Regions from separate parts of the Pseudoalteromonas maricaloris genome, predicted to be linked through region 2. Evidence: predicted binding sites of a transcription regulator. Region 2 holds the regulator's gene; the other holds the start of a gene.
What was found. Region 2 encodes FliA, which starts transcription of late flagellar genes. Its sites were predicted from a motif close to CTAAAGNTNNNNNNNNNNNNGCCGATA; they were not measured.
Positions count from the first base shown of each region.

Region 1 (8,863 bases), 1.6 Mb from region 2:
TTTAACGCATAAATTTTATACGCGAATTGGTATTAGCAGCAAAACGGTTTCATTTCCTCGCTATTCGTTATATCTTGCCTCACCAGATAATAATAATCAGGGGCAAAACGTGCTTAAGAATAAAACTTTGGGCAGCATGCTGATTGTAGCAGGTACTACAATTGGCGCGGGTATGCTCGCCCTCCCTATTGCATCAGCAGGACTCGGCTTTTCTACCGCTATCGCATTATTAGCAATCACATGGTTGTTAATGACCTATACCGCTTTGCTTATGTTGGAAGTACATCAATACGCAGATCAAGACGCAACGCTAAATACACTGGCGAAAAACTTGCTCGGTAAAACGGGCCAATATGTCGCTAACTTTTCTATGGTATTTTTATTCTATGCACTGTGCGCAGCTTATATCGCAGGAGGTGGTGCACAACTTCAAAGCAAACTGGTTAGTGTACTAGGTGATGGGATCACTCCCCAACTCGGTTCAGTATTGCTTGCTGTTATCATAGCAACCATAGTGACATTAGGCACAAGTACCGTCGATAAGCTTAACCAGTTACTATTTACCATTAAAGTTATCGTGCTCGCGAGTTTGTTTTTTATCCTGACTCCCTATGTTCATGGCCAACATCTTATCGATATGCCAGTGGAGCAAGGACTTGTTATTGCGGCAATTCCTGTAATTTTCACTTCATTTGGGTTTCATGGCTCAATCCCATCAATCGTTAAGTACGTGGGCGTAGATATCCGCCAATTACGTAAAGTAATGATGTTTGGTGCTTCCCTCCCGCTTATCATCTATGTATTTTGGCAACTACTAAGCCAAGGTGTTATGGGTCAAGAGAGCTTAATGGCAAGTGAGGGACTGCCGGGTTTTGTCACCAGTATTTCGTCTATCGCACACAACGACAACGTACAATTATTTGTGACGGTTTTTGCAGATCTTGCTCTCGCGACTTCATTCTTAGGTGTTAGTCTCGGCTTATTCGACTTTTTTGCAGATGCCTTTAAAAAGCAAGATACTAAGAAAGACCGTGTAAAAACGGCATTCATTACCTTTTTACCACCGCTTGGCTTTGCCCTCTTTTATCCAAAGGGCTTTATTATGGCACTGGGATATGCAGCGATTGCGCTCGTGGTGTTAGCAGTATTTCTACCAGTTGCTATGGTATGGAAGCAGAGAAAAGTTAGAGGTAATGATGGATATCAGGTTAAAGGTGGTGCGCTTGGACTAGGACTTGCCGCCATTTTTGGTGTGATGATCATCACCTCTCAGCTAATGCAAATGGCTGGCCTTATTCCTAGTTTAGGGTAAGCAAAGCAACTGCAAATTAACCCGAACCTTGGATAAGGCATTAATTATCCAAGGTTTAGGTTAACTCGTAGTTTCTGCTAATCTATTTTCCCTAGCCAGTCTCGCTTCTTTTCTATCTTGCATTAGCTTCCAAAAGGTAAAGACTGGCACAAATGCTAAACACAGAGTAGCCACATTAACCATAGGAATAATTGTAGGGTACAGGTAAGTTGAATAGGACAGATCCATAAAGTGTCTGTCGACAAGTCTAAAAAACTGTAATAGCGGAGCTGGAATAATGATTATTTGGGCAAGAATACTTTGCCATAGATACATCTTATCTTTAACAGCCCAGTAAGCAATAATTGCCATGAAGACAATGTCTGAAATGGCCCAATAAATATACCGGTAGACTCTATCCGGATCAGCCGCCCTAATGTAATCAGCGTTAAACGCCCCCAAAACGTAAAAAATAGCAATAAGGCTGGCGTATCGAAGCGCCTTTACATCTCGTACCAACAGGCACAAAAAAACAGCTACGAATGAGACCCAGATACTGTAATCTAAAAAGAAGAGCCTAACAGGCTCCCAAGCTAACCACATGGACCGTTAACGACCCAAACTTGGCTTTTTTTCACTTTCCTCGTCGCCGCCTGCACCATTATCACCTGGTAGTCTATAGTTTTTAACGTCCATCATTTTATCCTTATCGAGAGTTTGTAGAGCAGCTAGAACTTTAGCGAATTCCCTGTAATTTAGCAATAAACTGTAATTAATTTTGCCTCACTTCAATAGGGTCAGACTCTTTAGGTTTACCCTGTAAAATAGAGATTTCGACTCGCCGATTGCGGCGTCTATCAGCATCACTGTCATTGGGAACAAGCGGTCTGGTGTCTGCGTGACCAACCACAACCATTCTGTTCTTATCAAAACCACGAACGCGCTCCATCACAGTCGCAACAGCGACCGCTCTCGTCGCCGATAAATCCCAGTTATTGGAGTAAAGTTCGTTAGTGACTCTAAAATCGTCTGTGTGACCCGAGACAGTAATTTCACCGGGTACATCTTTGAGTAGTTCTGCAATTTCGGCAATCACTGGTTCAAATTTAGGTTGTAAAAACGCACTACCTGCTGGGAAAGAACCATTCTCTTGGATACGAATAATGATTTGCTGCCCTAGAGACTCAAGCTCAATCGCACCATCCATTATTTGCTTTTCTAGCTGCTGCGCAATCTTTTTAACAAGCTCATTAACTTGTTCTTGATCTGCGGATGCGATTGCTTGCGTTGACGCCATTTCTTGAGCTGTACTGGCTGACTCACCACCACGCTTATTGCCCCGCTGCTCTTGCCGACCACCCGCAGACGATTCATCACCAGCCTGAAACTCAAGCATCTGTTGCGTCATTTCTACGGTTTGCTGTTGGATAGTTTCAATTGGTGTTGGCTCTGGCTTACCAGGAGTAAATTCCATCGCGATAACACTGGTACCTTTTGGGATATCCTTTACTTCAATTTTGTTTTGCACACCAAAAGCAAATTTCATCGACCCGGCAATTTGCTTAAACTTCAGCACGTCCATTTCAGAAAATGCCAGTAGCAGTACAAAGAAGCACATCAGTAATGACATCAGATCAGCAAATGTCCCCATCCAGGCGGGAAGACCTGGAGGAGGACATTTACATTCTTTCTCATCTGACATGGTTATTCCTCAGCCTCAGCGCCACGTTTAGATTCAGGCAAATAATTTTTCAAAATGCCTTCAATAACTTTCGGGTTTTGGCCATCCTGAATGCCTAAGACAGCATCTAAGATGAGCCGCTGATTTCGCTCTTCTTCATCTTTACGAAGCTCAAGCTTAACCTGAATAGGGATCGCAACCACGTTAGCTAAAAACGCACCATACAAAGTTGTTAAAAGTGCAACAGCCATGGCTGGCCCGATTGCTTTTGGGTCGTCCATGTTAGACAACATAGCTACCAAGCCGATGAGCGTTCCGATCATCCCCATCGCAGGCGCAATATCCGCGAGGGATTTAAATAAACCCGCGCCTAGTTCATGTCTTGAAGACGTTAGGGAAATGTCTTTTTGCAGTGTGGCACGTACAACATCAGCGTCATGGCCGTCGACTAACATATCAACGCCTTTACGCATAAACTGGTTGGGAATTTCGGCTTCTTCTAACGCTAAGAAACCACCTTTACGCGCAGAATCAGCAAGCTCAACGGCTTTTTCAATCAGCTCTTCAGGGGTTTCAATCTTAAACATGAAGGCCTTGCCGGCCACTTTACCAATGCCGAAAAATTGTCCAAGCGTAAAGTTAGACAATACGATAAAAATTGAACCACCAAATACGATAACGACGGAAGGCGTGTTATAGAACATAGCGATCTGGCCATCACTACTTAGTACCATCGACATTACAATCAAACCTATGGCACCCAGGATCCCTATTACCGTTGCTAAATCCACATGTCCTCCGAGGGAAGTTATTTGTGATAAATCACGCAGTTATTATTGTTTGAGTTATCGGCAAGTTTCTCTACAACTTAACACTATTATATTAAAAAGTGTTTAAAATGCGAGTTTATAGCAGATCTTGTAATGCCGATACTCCGTCAGATCAAAAAGTCTCTGGTTTTTTTGACCTTGGCGCGCAATCCCCCTAAAATTGCCACACTTTTACTTTACGGGTCAGTGTGACATATGGCGGTAAAAAAACCTGATAACTTGAGCTTTGAAGAGGCCATGCAAGAATTAGAACAAATCGTTGCAGACATGGAAAATGGTAGCTTACCTCTGGATCAAGCACTTAAACAATTTGAGCGTGGGATAAAGCTCGCAAAAGCTTCAAACCAAAAACTTCAGCAAGCTGAGCAGCAGGTCGCTATTTTAATGGGCGAAGATGAGCACGCGCAATTACAGCCATTTGAAAACGAAGCCTAATGTCAGCAAAATTACAAGAAAAACTCCTGTCTGCTAAGACTCGTGTAGAAACCACCGTTTTACACTATTTTGATAATGTGCTTGATACTGAAGAAAATATCAAAGCCGCAACGCGCTACAGTATAGAAAATGGTGGTAAACGCTTGCGACCGTTTTTGGTGTACTGCACTGGTGAATTGTTTGGTGCGGCTCCAGAAGACTTAGACAAGGCCGCTGCAGCAATAGAGTGTGTTCATAGCTATTCGTTGGTGCACGATGATTTACCCGCGATGGATGATGATGAACTTAGGCGCGGCCGTCCAACCTGCCATATTCAATTCGATGAAGCGGCAGCTATCTTAGCTGGCGATGCCTTACAAACTCTGGCGTTTGAGCTGTTAAGTGAGCATCAATTCGCAGTAAGCCACCATGCGCAAATAAAAATGATTTCCGCGCTAGCTAAAGCATCGGGTCTACAAGGCATGGTTGGTGGCCAAGCACTTGATATAGCTGCTACTAATCGTTCAATTTCCATAGACGAACTAGAACGTATTCATAAGCTAAAAACAGGTGCACTGCTAAGCTGTGCTGTAGAGCTTGGGATCTTATGCGGCAACCCAGAGCTAGTTACCGAGCAAGCATGTAATGCAATACGCACTTATGGTCGTGCAATAGGCCTTGCATTCCAAGTCAGAGATGACATTCTTGATGTAGAAGGTGACACGGCAGTGCTTGGTAAGCCACAAGGCTCTGACATAGAACATAATAAGTCTACCTACCCTGCACTGTTAGGCTTAGAGCAAGCAAAAGAAAAAGCTGAACAGTTGATAGATGAAGCACTAGATGCGCTTACGAAAATAGATGGTGACACAGAAATACTTGCAGATTTAGCAAAATACATCATAGATCGAGAATATTAAGCTGACGTATAAAATAACTACGCCAAGCTAAGAAAATATTCACAAGTACTTTGTAAATACTGGCTAACATAATATTATGACCAGTTGGTGACGAATTTTAATAATTATGAAGTGAGCTGCGCGGGTAAATACTCAGCAAAGACTCACTAGGACTCTGATAAATACCATGAAACTTGATAGTAGCAAGTATCCTTTACTCGCGTTAATTGACGACCCAAGTCAACTTCGTCAATTACCCCAGCATAAGTTATCTGTGTTAAGTGATGAATTACGAGAGTATTTGCTAAACTCAGTCTCTCAAAGCAGCGGTCACTTAGCTTCAGGTCTTGGCACGGTCGAGTTGACCGTTGCATTGCATTACGTCTACAACACGCCACAGGATAGATTGGTGTGGGACGTAGGTCATCAAGCTTATCCCCATAAGATCCTAACTGGCCGCCGTGACCAGATGCATACTATTCGCCAGAAAGATGGGCTTCACCCTTTCCCATATCGAGAGGAAAGTGAATACGATACCTTTAGTGTTGGTCACTCAAGCACCTCGATTTCTGCAGCGCTTGCAATGGCTATTGCCGCTGAAAGAGAAGCAATGGGCCGTAAAACTGTTGCTATTATTGGTGATGGCGCAATGACTGCTGGTATGGCGTTTGAAGCCATGAACCACGCGGGGGATGTTAATCCGGACATGCTCGTGATCTTGAACGACAACGAAATGTCTATCTCAGAAAACGTTGGCGCACTTACAAACCATTTCGCTAAGATCCTCTCTGGTAGCTTCTATACTAATATTCGTGAAGGCAGTAAAAAGCTTTTAGCTGGTGTACCGCCAGTTAAAGAACTTGCTGGCAGAATGGAAGAACACTTAAAAGGGATGATAATCCCAGGTACTTTCTTTGAAGAGCTTGGCTTTAACTATATTGGCCCAATCGATGGACATGATGTTGGCACCCTAGTTGATACGCTGCGCAATATGCGTAACCTTAAGGGGCCACAGTTATTGCATGTTAAAACGCAAAAAGGGAAAGGTTATAAGCCTGCAGAGGCGGATCCTATTGGCTACCATGGCGTACCAAAGTTTGATCCAACCGTGCACAGCTTACCCAAATCAAAACCCAGTGCACCGACCTTTTCAAAAGTATTTGGTGACTGGCTCTGTGATATGGCAGCACAAGATAATAAGCTGATGGCTATAACACCTGCAATGCGTGAAGGCTCTGGCATGGTGCGTTTCTCTAAAGAGTACCCAGCTCAGTATTTTGACGTTGCGATTGCTGAGCAACATGCTGTTACGCTTGGTGCAGGCTTTGCCTGTGAGGGCTTGAATCCTATTGTTGCTATTTATTCAAGCTTTTTACAACGTGCTTATGACCAATTAATTCATGATGTTGCACTACAAAATCTGCCGGTACTTTTTGCGATTGACCGCGCAGGTGTCGTTGGTGCCGATGGTGAAACACACCAAGGGGCTTATGATCTAAGCTTTTTGCGCTGCATTCCTAATATGGTGATAATGGCACCAAGCGACCTCAATGAGTGTCGCCAAATGCTCTATACCGGTCACCGCCTAGATAGGCCAGCTGCGGTAAGATACCCTAGGGGCAGTGCGGGAAGCGCAGAGATTAGTGCAGAAATGAGCGAACTGGAAATTGGTAAGGGCAAGGTAGTAAGAGAAGGTGAAAAGCTGGCTATTTTAAGCTTTGGTACATTGCTTGAAAACGCTCAAACCGTTGCCGCAGAGCTAAATGCGACACTAGTTGATATGCGCTTTGTAAAACCTTTAGACACCGCACTTATCGAAGAGCTAGTGGTAACTCACGAGCGCTTTGTAACACTTGAAGACAACGCGATTGCTGGTGGTGCAGGTTCAGCTGTGAGCGAATATTTATTAGCCCAAGGCCATCTAAAGCCAATCAAACTACTCGGCCTACCTGATGAGTTTATTAAACATGGTTCGCAATCCGAGATCCACGCCGAACTGGGTTTAAGCAGCGAAGGAATAAGTCAGCAAATTAAGGCTTGGCTAAATCCACAGTCTTGACTTTGAGCAGTTCTAAAAAGGCTTCCATTTGGAAGCCTTTTTTATGCTCTGCCTCTCGTCCTGCAATACGTTGACAGTTTAAGAGTGTGGATGAGCTTTACCTCATCCACACTCTTACTTCCGCAAGTCCATTGCTTTGCAAAAGTTGTAGCTGAGACTCTATGTTCGCGCTTTGCTCAAATTCGAATGCATCCAATTGATCGTCAAAGATGATTGTCGCAGCACCATCACCGCCACGTTGTTTGACCTGATGTAATGCGATATCAGCTAGGTTCACAGATGATTCCCAACCAATGACCTTACCGCCTAGTAGTGGCAATGGATAATATGACCACCCCATCGACACCGTCAGTTTAGTCGTTTTACCGTTCGGTAAGCGGTAATCCGTTTCAGCAATCGCCTTACATAAGTCACTGACATACTCTTCGATATAGTCTCTGCTAAAGTCACGTAGTAGTAATAGGAATTCATCACCACTCCAACGGACAACATAATCAGAACCTTGCGTTCGTGTATTAAGTAACGTCGCTAATTGCTGCAAACAACTATCACCGCCAATTGGACCATAAGAATCATTAATTTTGCTAAAATCATCAATGTTCATGATCATCAATACCAAACTCTTATTTTGAGCCTGTAATGATTGTGCATTGCGCTGATAATGCTCGACATCTTTTGGTAACTGATCAAAGAGGAAGCGACGACTACGTAGCCCCGTCAATTCATCTGAGTGACTTACAAGTTTAAGCTGAGTATTGACCTGATTAAGCTTTTCGTTGGCTTTTCTGAGCTCTGTCGTACGCTCTGCTATCAACGCTTCTAGCGCGGCTTGCTTTCTTCTTTCTTGTGCTCTAAATACCCAGAAAATGAGATAGAACATAAAGATAAACGCACAAGTGATAAACAGCCTAAAGTAAATAGTCTCGTCGAAACGGCGCGGTAACGTAATGGATAAGTTAAGCACCTTCGCCTGTTCCCAATCTTGCCCTTGACGCTTAACTTCTAAAACAAAGGTGAAGTTGCCTGGTGGTAAATTGGTATAAATTGCTTCGCGGCGTGACTGAGCATCACGCCATTGCGTATCGTGCCCTTCTAGCTTGTATCTAAATTCAATGCTATGCGGCGCGTAAAAATCGATTGCAGTATAATTAATGGTTAAATCACGCTCAGATGTATCAAGCTGGATCACTTGATTTAATGATTCTGTACTAAATACTCTATCGTGGGTAGACAATGACTCTAGCCTTGGTAATAAATCCCCACCACCAAAAAGCTGGACATTTTTAGGGATTTCAACAACGCCTTGTAAGCTGGGGTAAAAAATAGCTGACTCGGTTTCAACCACGGCATCATGCCCAAGTCCTGAACAACATTGGCTTGGTCTGCCATCAAGCTGCCTATCGAATGGGCTTATTACTTGTTCAACTTGCAAACTCTCTATAACGTGACCAAATTGCGCAACGGGCATGCGATATACCCCTTTCATTGTGCTCACCCAGATGAGCTGATTGCTCTTGTCATAATGCAAAGAAAATATCGATCCGTAAGGCAATCCATTTGAAGCATCAAGCTGATACCAATCACCGTCTGAGGTACGATAGAATAACCCATCGTTGAGAGAGCCAACTAAAGTCGTCACGGTATCCAAATGCAAAATACTGGTGATATAAGCGGTATCCAACGACGTTT
Region 1 is NZ_CP024625.1:3,064,760-3,073,622, forward strand. It holds gene CTT31_RS13555 (aromatic amino acid transport family protein) at 110-1,312, shown strand; gene CTT31_RS13560 (hypothetical protein) at 1,373-1,894, opposite strand; gene CTT31_RS13565 (flagellar motor protein MotB) at 2,064-2,993, opposite strand; gene pomA (flagellar motor protein PomA) at 2,996-3,763, opposite strand; gene xseB (exodeoxyribonuclease VII small subunit) at 3,998-4,237, shown strand; gene ispA ((2E,6E)-farnesyl diphosphate synthase) at 4,237-5,136, shown strand; gene dxs (1-deoxy-D-xylulose-5-phosphate synthase) at 5,303-7,174, shown strand; gene CTT31_RS13590 (ligand-binding sensor domain-containing diguanylate cyclase) at 7,272-8,863, opposite strand, start outside.
Region 1: a site for FliA is predicted at 3,819-3,845, ahead of pomA (flagellar motor protein PomA). Genes of this name have one in related genera too.

Region 2 (8,863 bases):
CGGACCGTGGTCTCAGCTTGTGCCGCAGGTTTCTTCGCAGCGGCTGGTGTGGAAGCTTTTGCAGCCTCGGGCTCTTTTTGCGGTGCTGGTGCTGGAGTCGCAGGCTTAGCTTCAACTTTGGGCGCAGGCTTTGGTGCAGGTTTCGGCGCTGGCGCGGCTTTAACAGGCTCTGGTTGCGCAGGTTTAGTCTCTGAAACCTCTACTGGCGATTCATCGACCGCTTTAGGTGCACTGCCTTTACCATGAAGCTCGTCCAACAAAGCTTCAAACTCATCGTCGGTAATTTCTTCGTCGCCAGTAGACCCACTTGGGGCTGCTGGTGAGGTTGATTTAGCCTTAGGTTCACTCGCTTCTGAGGCAACAGCATCTTCTGCATTTGGTGCTCCACCGAATTTACCAACACCATGAAGTTCATCTAAGAGGTTATCGAATTCGTCATCGGTGATATCACCATCATCTGAGGTTGATACAGCTTCAGGTTTAGTTGCCGGAGCAACAGCAGGCGCATTACCCGAACCGTGTAATTCATCTAAAAGATTTTCAAATTCTTCTTCTGTTATCTCATCGATGCTGGAGCCGCTATCATCGCCTGAACCAACATCGGCGTCGAATAAAATATCATCAGCACTTAAATCTGGCACCACAGGTTCTGGCTCAGAAGTAGGTTCGTCAATCACTTCACTGACTTCGTCTTCAGATGCAGGCTGGCTAAGTTTGTGGAGTGTTTCAAGCAACACAGGGTCGGCCGCTTCTGGTTCCTCACGGTTTTGAATACAAGCGAACATTTCGTTGATCGTATCCAAAGATTGCAAAATAACATCCATCAGTTCGGAAGTTACTTTTCGTTGCCCTTGTCGTAGTACATCAAACACGTTCTCCGCACCGTGACAGGCATCGACCAGTTCGGTCATACCTAGGAAGCCAGCCCCACCTTTTACGGTATGGAAGCCACGGAAAATCGCATTGAGAAGTTCTTTATCTTCAGGATTATTTTCTAGTTCAACAAGCTGTTCAGATAACAGTTCTAATATTTCGCCTGCTTCAACAAGAAAGTCCTGCAAGATATCTTCATCGACTTCAAAGCTCATACACACTCTCCAACTAGAAGCCTAAACTAGATAGCAAGTCATCGACTTCGTCTTGACCAGAAACCACGTCATCTCGCGATTCAGCGTCAATAATTGGACCTTCAGGTCCAGACAATTCATCACTGATAGTCTCGGTTGTTTTTATTTCGTTTTCATTCGCTTTCACAGCAGTTGAAGGTGCTTCATCTGAAGTACCAAAAACAGTCAAGAGGTGAATGAGACTATCTTCTACTTCTCTCACAAGCTCAATGACGCGCCGAATAACCTGCCCAGTCAAATCCTGATAGTCCTGAGCCATCAGCACATTAGTCATTAAACCTTGTAATTCGTCTGTACGTGTCTTTGAAGTCTGCATAAAGCTGTCGAGATCATGACACAGAGATTTAAACTCACCGAGTTGAATGTCTCTGCTCATCAATCGATCCCAAGTGGGCTTTATTTGCGCTAACTCATCCGCTAGGTTCTGCGCAAGAGGTAAGCTTTCTTCGACCGCGTCCATCGTTTTGTTCGCAGCGCTCTCTGTCATTTCCATAACATAATTAAGACGCTGCTTGGCGTCAGGAATAGCCTCTGTCGTGAGATCTGCGAGGCGAGTATCCAGCTCAAAGTTCTTCAAGGACTCGTGTAATTGGCGAGTCAGCTTTCCGACTTCTGCAAATAACTCCGATTGCTCTTTGTTAGCAGCTTCTAAAATCAGCTGGTCAGCTTTTTCTTGTTCACCTTGTTCTAGAAGCTCAACAAGTTGCTTAGCTTGTTCAAGTGTAATTTGAGGCGCAGCATTTACAGACATAGGCCATATCCCCTTGCTGTTAGCCTAGTCGCTCAAATACTTTTTCAAGCTTAGTTTTGAGCGTACCTGCAGTAAACGGTTTAACAATATATCCGTTCACCCCAGCTTGCGCTGCTGCAACAATTTGTTCTTTTTTCGCTTCTGCGGTAACCATCAACACTGGAATGTGCTTAAGCTTTTCATCTGCGCGTATTGCACGAAGCAAATCAATACCTTGCATGCCCGGCATATTCCAATCAGTTACTACAAAGTCAAACTCCTGATTTTGTAGCATCGGAAGTGCTGTACTACCATCATCAGCTTCTTGAACATTGGTAAAGCCTAAATCTCTTAATAGGTTTTTGATTATTCTTCTCATAGTAGAGAAATCATCAACCACGAGAATCTTCATGTTCTTATCCAAAACTTCCTCCAGTGAGGTTCGAACCCAACTATTTTATGTACTCTAATTTATCCAGTCATTGATTTTAGCTTTAAGCTTTATCATTGCCTGACCGTGAATTTGGCTTACTCGAGATTCACTGACATCAAGGATGGCACCAATCTCTTTTAAATTCATTTCGTCGTTATAGTAAAGTGATAAAACCAGAGCATCCCTTTCGGGTAACGCTTTGATAGCATTTACTAAAGACTCGTTAAAACGTTCATTTTTAACGTTATTAAACGGTTTGTCTAGCGCAAAATCGCTGTTTGCTGGGGTTATCACGTCTTCATCAACCCCAAGATCCTCAATACCGATGACTTTACTTGCATTTACATCATGTAAAATATGATGGTACTCATCTAGAGATATATCAAGTTTTTCAGCGATTTCAGTGTCTTTTGGTTCTCGACCAAGGAGAGATTCTAACTCGGAGATAGCTTCTGCAACCATTCTGCTATTTTTGTGAACAGAACGAGGCGCCCAATCACCACGACGGATTTCATCCAGCATTGCGCCTCGAATACGGATCCCGGCAAAGGTCTCGAAACTAGCGCCTTTAGTTGCATCGAAATTTTTAGATGCTTCAATCAATCCAATCATACCTGACTGGATCAGATCGTCGAGTTGCACACTTGCCGGAAGTCGAGCAATCAGGTGGCACGCCACTTTTTTGACAAGTGGAGCATGCCGTTCAACCACCTTATGAATGTGGTCTGAAGTTTGATATCCCGCAGCTCTATTGACCGGAGAAGCCATAATCACCCGTTTACAAGTTGTTCAATGAAAAATTCTAGATGACCGGAAGGTTGATGCGGAATTGGCCATTTAACTGCCTTAGCAGCAAGTCCCTTAATCGCAATCGCCGCAGGGGAACTCGGAAATAAATCCACGATAGCTCTTTGTCTGCGAGAAGATTTACGCATGTTTTCGTCAAACGGTACGGTGGCCACTAATTCCAGTGCTACATCAAGAAAACGGTCTGTAACTTTTGAAAGTTTAGCAAATAATTCTTGCCCTTCACGCATACTGCGGACCATGTTGGCAACAATTTTAAAACGATAGACACCATGCTCTCTGCTCAAAACTTTGATCAACGCGTAAGCATCTGTAATGGAAGTCGGTTCATCACACACCACAACCATCACATCTTGTGCAGCTCGAGAGAAGCTCAGAACCATATCTGAGATACCGGCTGCGGTATCAACAATTAAGACATCAAATTGCGTGTTAAGCTCGCTAAATGCACGAATAAGTCCTGCATGCTCTGCGGGAGTCAGCTCTACCATACTTTGAGAGCCTGAGGTCGCCGGTACAATTTTAATTCCAGCGGGACCTTCTACGAGAATCTCATCTAGTTCACATTCACCCGACAACACGTGCGACAGATTTTTTTCTACCCTTAGACCTAACATCACATCACAGTTTGCCAAGCCCAAGTCCGCATCTAAAACGAGAACTCGCTGTCCTTGTTGGCCCATAGCGATGGCAGTATTGAGCGAGACGTTGGTTTTACCCACCCCACCTTTTCCACCGGTCACGGCTATTACTTTTACACCCTGGTTGCTATTTTGACTCATTCTACGCAGGCCACTTGCTTGATCTAAAACTGTGTTAATCATACATTCCTACTGACTCTGACGCTACAGGTACACGTCGAGAGTGCTGTGCTTTTATTCTTTTTAAATACAATTGCTCAGCCTTTTTTACTAGCTTTTGAGCATTTGCTACGCGAATGTCTTCTGGCACTCGCTGACCGTTGGTAAGATACCCTATTGGCAAACGATTTTGAATCGCTATGCTAATTATCTCACCTAAACTTAGACTTTCATCAAGTTTTGTGAAAATACAGCCACTTAAATTTACTTTTTTGAAGTGTCTTACTGTTTCTTGTAACACATTCATTTGTGCTGTCGCACTTAATACTAAATAGCTGCGAATATCTACTCTCGCGCTACGCATAAGTGTATTTAACTGTTCAGTTAAGCGCAAATCTCTTTGACTCATTCCCGCCGTATCTATTAATACTAGACGCTTATTGCGTAAATGATAAAGCACTTCTGCAAGTTCATTTGCATCTTTAACTTGCTTAACCGGACAACCAATGATTCTACCATAGGTAGCTAACTGCTCGTAAGCGCCAATTCTGTAGGTATCAGTCGTTATTAACGCCACTTTATCTGCACCGTATTTTTGTGCACCTAATGCCGCTAATTTTGCAACCGTTGTGGTTTTACCAACACCAGTTGGACCCACCATCGCAAATACGCCACCTTGACGAAGAATATCATTGTTAGTGGTGTGCATTTGGTTGATCACCATGTTTAACAATGCATTCCAGGCTTCTTTACGAGAAACATCATCAGGGATAAAGCATGCCATTTGCTCAGCAACGTCTTTGTCTATGCCCATTCCTTCCAGACGATCTACAAGACACGCACGGGTTGGATCGCGACGAGCCATTTCTTGTTTCATTAGACCAGATACTTGATGTTCAAGTAATTGACGAATAGCGTTCATTTCTTCGCGCATTGCACTCATTTCGTCAGGCTTGGCATTTAACTCAGGTAAATCATCACCAAAACCGTTGTCTAATTCATCCGACTCGCCCCACTGCTGTGGCTGCTCAAATGCATCATCATCAAAGTCAAAAGATTGGCGACGAGCTTGCTGTGGCTTCGCTTGGTGCGTCGGCGCAGCAGTTTGTGTTTTACGTTGGCTGCTTAACATTTGCTCTGTATCTATCCCCGACTGGGAGAACATAGAAGCAAGTTCTGGTGAGCGAGGGCGCGGCGCTTGACGCTCAAGCAATGCTTCTAAGCTATCAGCAACTTGCGCTTGCTTTGCTGGCTGTACTTGGCGAGGCTCAGGACGGACAAAGCGAGTCTGTGCTTCTCTTGGGGCTGCTGCATGGGTCGCTGGTGCTTGCTTAGCAGGTGCAGCAGTACGGTCATTATCAATTGCTGCGACGATTTCAACACCATCCGCTAACTTTTTGTTAGACATAATGACAGCATCAGCACCAAGCTCTTCTTTTACTTCATTTAAAGCCGTACGCATATCTTTTGCGAAGAAACGTTTAATTTTCATGTTACAGCCCCTTTATCCTCTATTGTCCAACCGAGCTCACTATCTTAATTTGTCTTTCTTCCGGCACTTCTTGATATGACATCACTCTAAGACCTGGAATTGTATGTTTAACAAATCGAGATAGCACACTTCTTAACATACCTGAGGTTAATAAGATGGACGGTTCCCCTAGCATTTCTTGGTTGTGATGTGCTTCTCTTAATGATTCTTGAAGCCTCTCAGCCAAGCCAGGTTCAATACCTGCCCCCTCATCACCTGCGTTCTGAAGTGACTGATGCAACATCTGTTCCAACTCAGGCGCCAATGTTATGACAGGAATTTCTTCTTCGCTTCCAACGGCATCTTGAACAATCAATCTGCGTAATGAAATTCTTACCGCAGCCGTTAATACATCAGGGTCTTGGCTACGTGGTCCGTACTCAACTAAGGTTTGTACAATCGAGCGCATATCTCGAATTGCAACGCCCTCATTAAGCAGATTTTGTAGCACTTTTACCACGGTAGTGAGCGGTAAAATATCAGGTACTAAGCCTTCTACTAATCTAGGGTGACTTTTCGCAAGCATATCTAATAGATTTTGTACCTCTTCATGACCAAGTAATAGTGACGCATTATTCGTTAATAATTGACTAATATGTGTTGCCACCACAGTTGCAGCATCTACTACTGTATAGCCAAGCGAATGCGCCTCATCTTTTTGGTCTGGCTTAATCCATACTGCATCTAGGCCAAATGCAGGATCTTTAGTCTCTATACCTTTAATCGGCCCAAATACCTGCCCAGGATTAATTGCAAGTTCGTCGCCATGCTTCAACTCACCGGTTCCAGAGCCAACTCCCATTAAAGTAATATTGTATGCATTTGGATCTAATTCTAGGTTATCGCGAATATGTACCGGCGGTACTAAAAAGCCCAGTTCCTGAGATAGCTTTTTACGCACCCCTTTAATACGACTGAGAAGCTCCCCGCCTTGGGCTTGGTCAACTAGAGGAATTAGGCGATAACCTACCTCTAAACCAATCACATCAACAGGTTGTACATCATCCCAACCAAGCTCTTTTTGATCTTGTTGATGGCCACCTTTGGCTGCAGGTCCTTTGGCAGCTTGTTCCGCCTTTTCGATCTCCGCCTTTTTCTTTTGCTGACTTGTGTAATAGGCTATATAGCCAAGTAATACGCCTAACCCTAGGAAGGCAACATGTGGCATGCCAGGAACGAGTCCCATGGTGATCAAAATACCCGAAGCAATAGCTAGTGATTTTTCATTACCCAGTTGGTTTTTAAACTGATCGCCCATGTTGTGCGATTCATTTTGACGCGTTACGACAATTGCAGTGCCAATTGAGAGTAAAAGAGAAGGAATTTGCGCGACCAGACCGTCACCGATTGTCAGCATGGTATATACTTCCATCGCGTGACCAAAGCTTAAATCATGCTGGATCATCCCAACGAAAAGGCCACCTATTATATTAATGGCAAGGATCACGATACCTGCAATAGCATCACCTTTAACGAATTTGCTTGCACCGTCCATTGAACCGTAAAAGTCAGCTTCTCGAGTCACTTCTTCACGACGAGCCCGGGCGTCATCTGCAGAGATAAAACCGGCATTTAAGTCTGCATCAATGGCCATTTGCTTACCCGGCATAGCATCAAGGGTGAAACGCGCAGACACCTCAGAAATACGGCCTGCACCTTTGGTAATTACGACAAAGTTAATAATAATAAGGATAAGGAATACAACTAAACCGACGGCGTAGTTGCCACCAATAACAACACTACCAAAGGCTTCGATCACCTTACCTGCCGCATCACCACCATTATGACCTTCAAGTAATACGACGCGAGTACTAGCTACGTTTAGTGCCAATCGCATGATAGTCGCGATCAGTAGTACCGCAGGAAACATACCAAATTCAAGTGGCTTCAAGGTATAAACAGTCACCAATAGCACCACAAGTGCCAATGCAATGTTGAAGGAAAATAGAATATCAAGCAAAAAAGGAGGTAGCGGCAGAATAACCATGCCAAGTGCTGCAAGCACCAACAATGGAGTACCCACACCTTTAGCATATTCTTTTTTATCTCGATTGAGTTGTTGTAAAACTGCTTTAAATTCCATAACTTAACACAAGCAAAAAATTGACACATAGCAACAAATGCAATATGCGTTCCAATTAATAGCTTATTTTTATGAGAGCAATTTTAATGCCTCAAATCGTCTGGGATTGGTAAATCTCGAGTAAGTGCAACGGGTCTTTTCCCTTTGCCCTTTTGAAAACGATTTAGCTGAAATACATAAGCAAGTACCTGTGCAACCGCGGTAAACAATTGTTCAGGGATTTGATCACCGACTTCGGTGGTGTGATAAAGTGAACGAGTCAATACGGGTGACTCCACAATCGGCACTTCATTTCCTTTGGCTATTTTTCTAATTTGCATCGCAAGTTCATCAACCCCTTTTGCAATAACAATAGGCGCTCCCGCTCGTTCAGTGTCGTATTTAAGCGCAACCGAATAGTGAGTAGGGTTGGTCACAACAACATCTGCATCTGGTACATCCTGCATCATACGTCGTTGCGACATTTCTCTTTGTGTTCGACGGATCCGCGCTTTTATCTGAGGGTCACCTTCTGAGTTTTTGTATTCATCCTTGACTTCTTGCAGCGTCATTTTTAGCTGCTTATGGTGATTATAACTTTGATAAGGGGCATCAATCGCTGAAATAATGATCATAGTGCAACTAAGTGCTAAGAACATCCACGCAATGATTTCTAACGCATGCTCTATACTCGATGGGATTTGCTCAATACTCAAATGTAATATTTCGTTAAAATACATATTGATAAGCAAGATTGCAAAGCCTGCTACTAATACAAACTTAAGAACGGACTTCAATAACTCTATGGCCGCTTGCGGGCCTAACATTCGCTTCAATCCCTTCATTGGAGACATTTTGCTTGCTTTTGGAGCGGCTGCCTGCCAAGAAAAGTTAAAGCCCCCGAGTAACGTATTCCCCACTATTCCTGCAATTGCGATGATAAAAACAAACATGGCCATTGGAAATAGCAGTTCAGCAGCAATATCTCCCCACACAGCAAACATTTTGGTTGTATCGTAGGTTTCATTGCGATTGAGCGACAACATTCGCCCCATAACATTGTAGAGCGCCTTCCCAATTCCAGGCCCATACAAAAGTAGAGCTATTGCAGAAAACAATAACACAAACGTCGTGCCGAGTTCTTTTGAACGGGCTATTTGGCCCTTCTTCCTAGCATCGTCTATTTTCTTGGAGGTGGGTTCTTCGGTGCGTTCTTGACCGGAATCTTCTGCCATTTCAGACTCCTATACCGTGCAACCAATTAGATCGCACATCAGCTCTGTCATTTTGAGCCATTGAAATTCAAATTGTGCTAAAAAATTACCCAATGTCGCCCAAATAATGGTAAGCCCTGCAACTAAGGTAAAAGCAAA
Region 2 is NZ_CP024625.1:1,415,256-1,424,118, reverse strand. It holds gene CTT31_RS06050 (chemotaxis protein CheA) at 1-1,088, opposite strand, end outside; gene CTT31_RS06045 (protein phosphatase CheZ) at 1,102-1,878, opposite strand; gene cheY (chemotaxis response regulator CheY) at 1,898-2,281, opposite strand; gene CTT31_RS06035 (RNA polymerase sigma factor FliA) at 2,324-3,058, opposite strand; gene CTT31_RS06030 (MinD/ParA family protein) at 3,061-3,921, opposite strand; gene flhF (flagellar biosynthesis protein FlhF) at 3,914-5,389, opposite strand; gene flhA (flagellar biosynthesis protein FlhA) at 5,409-7,511, opposite strand; gene flhB (flagellar biosynthesis protein FlhB) at 7,595-8,725, opposite strand; partial or broken gene fliR (flagellar biosynthetic protein FliR) at 8,735-8,863, opposite strand, start outside.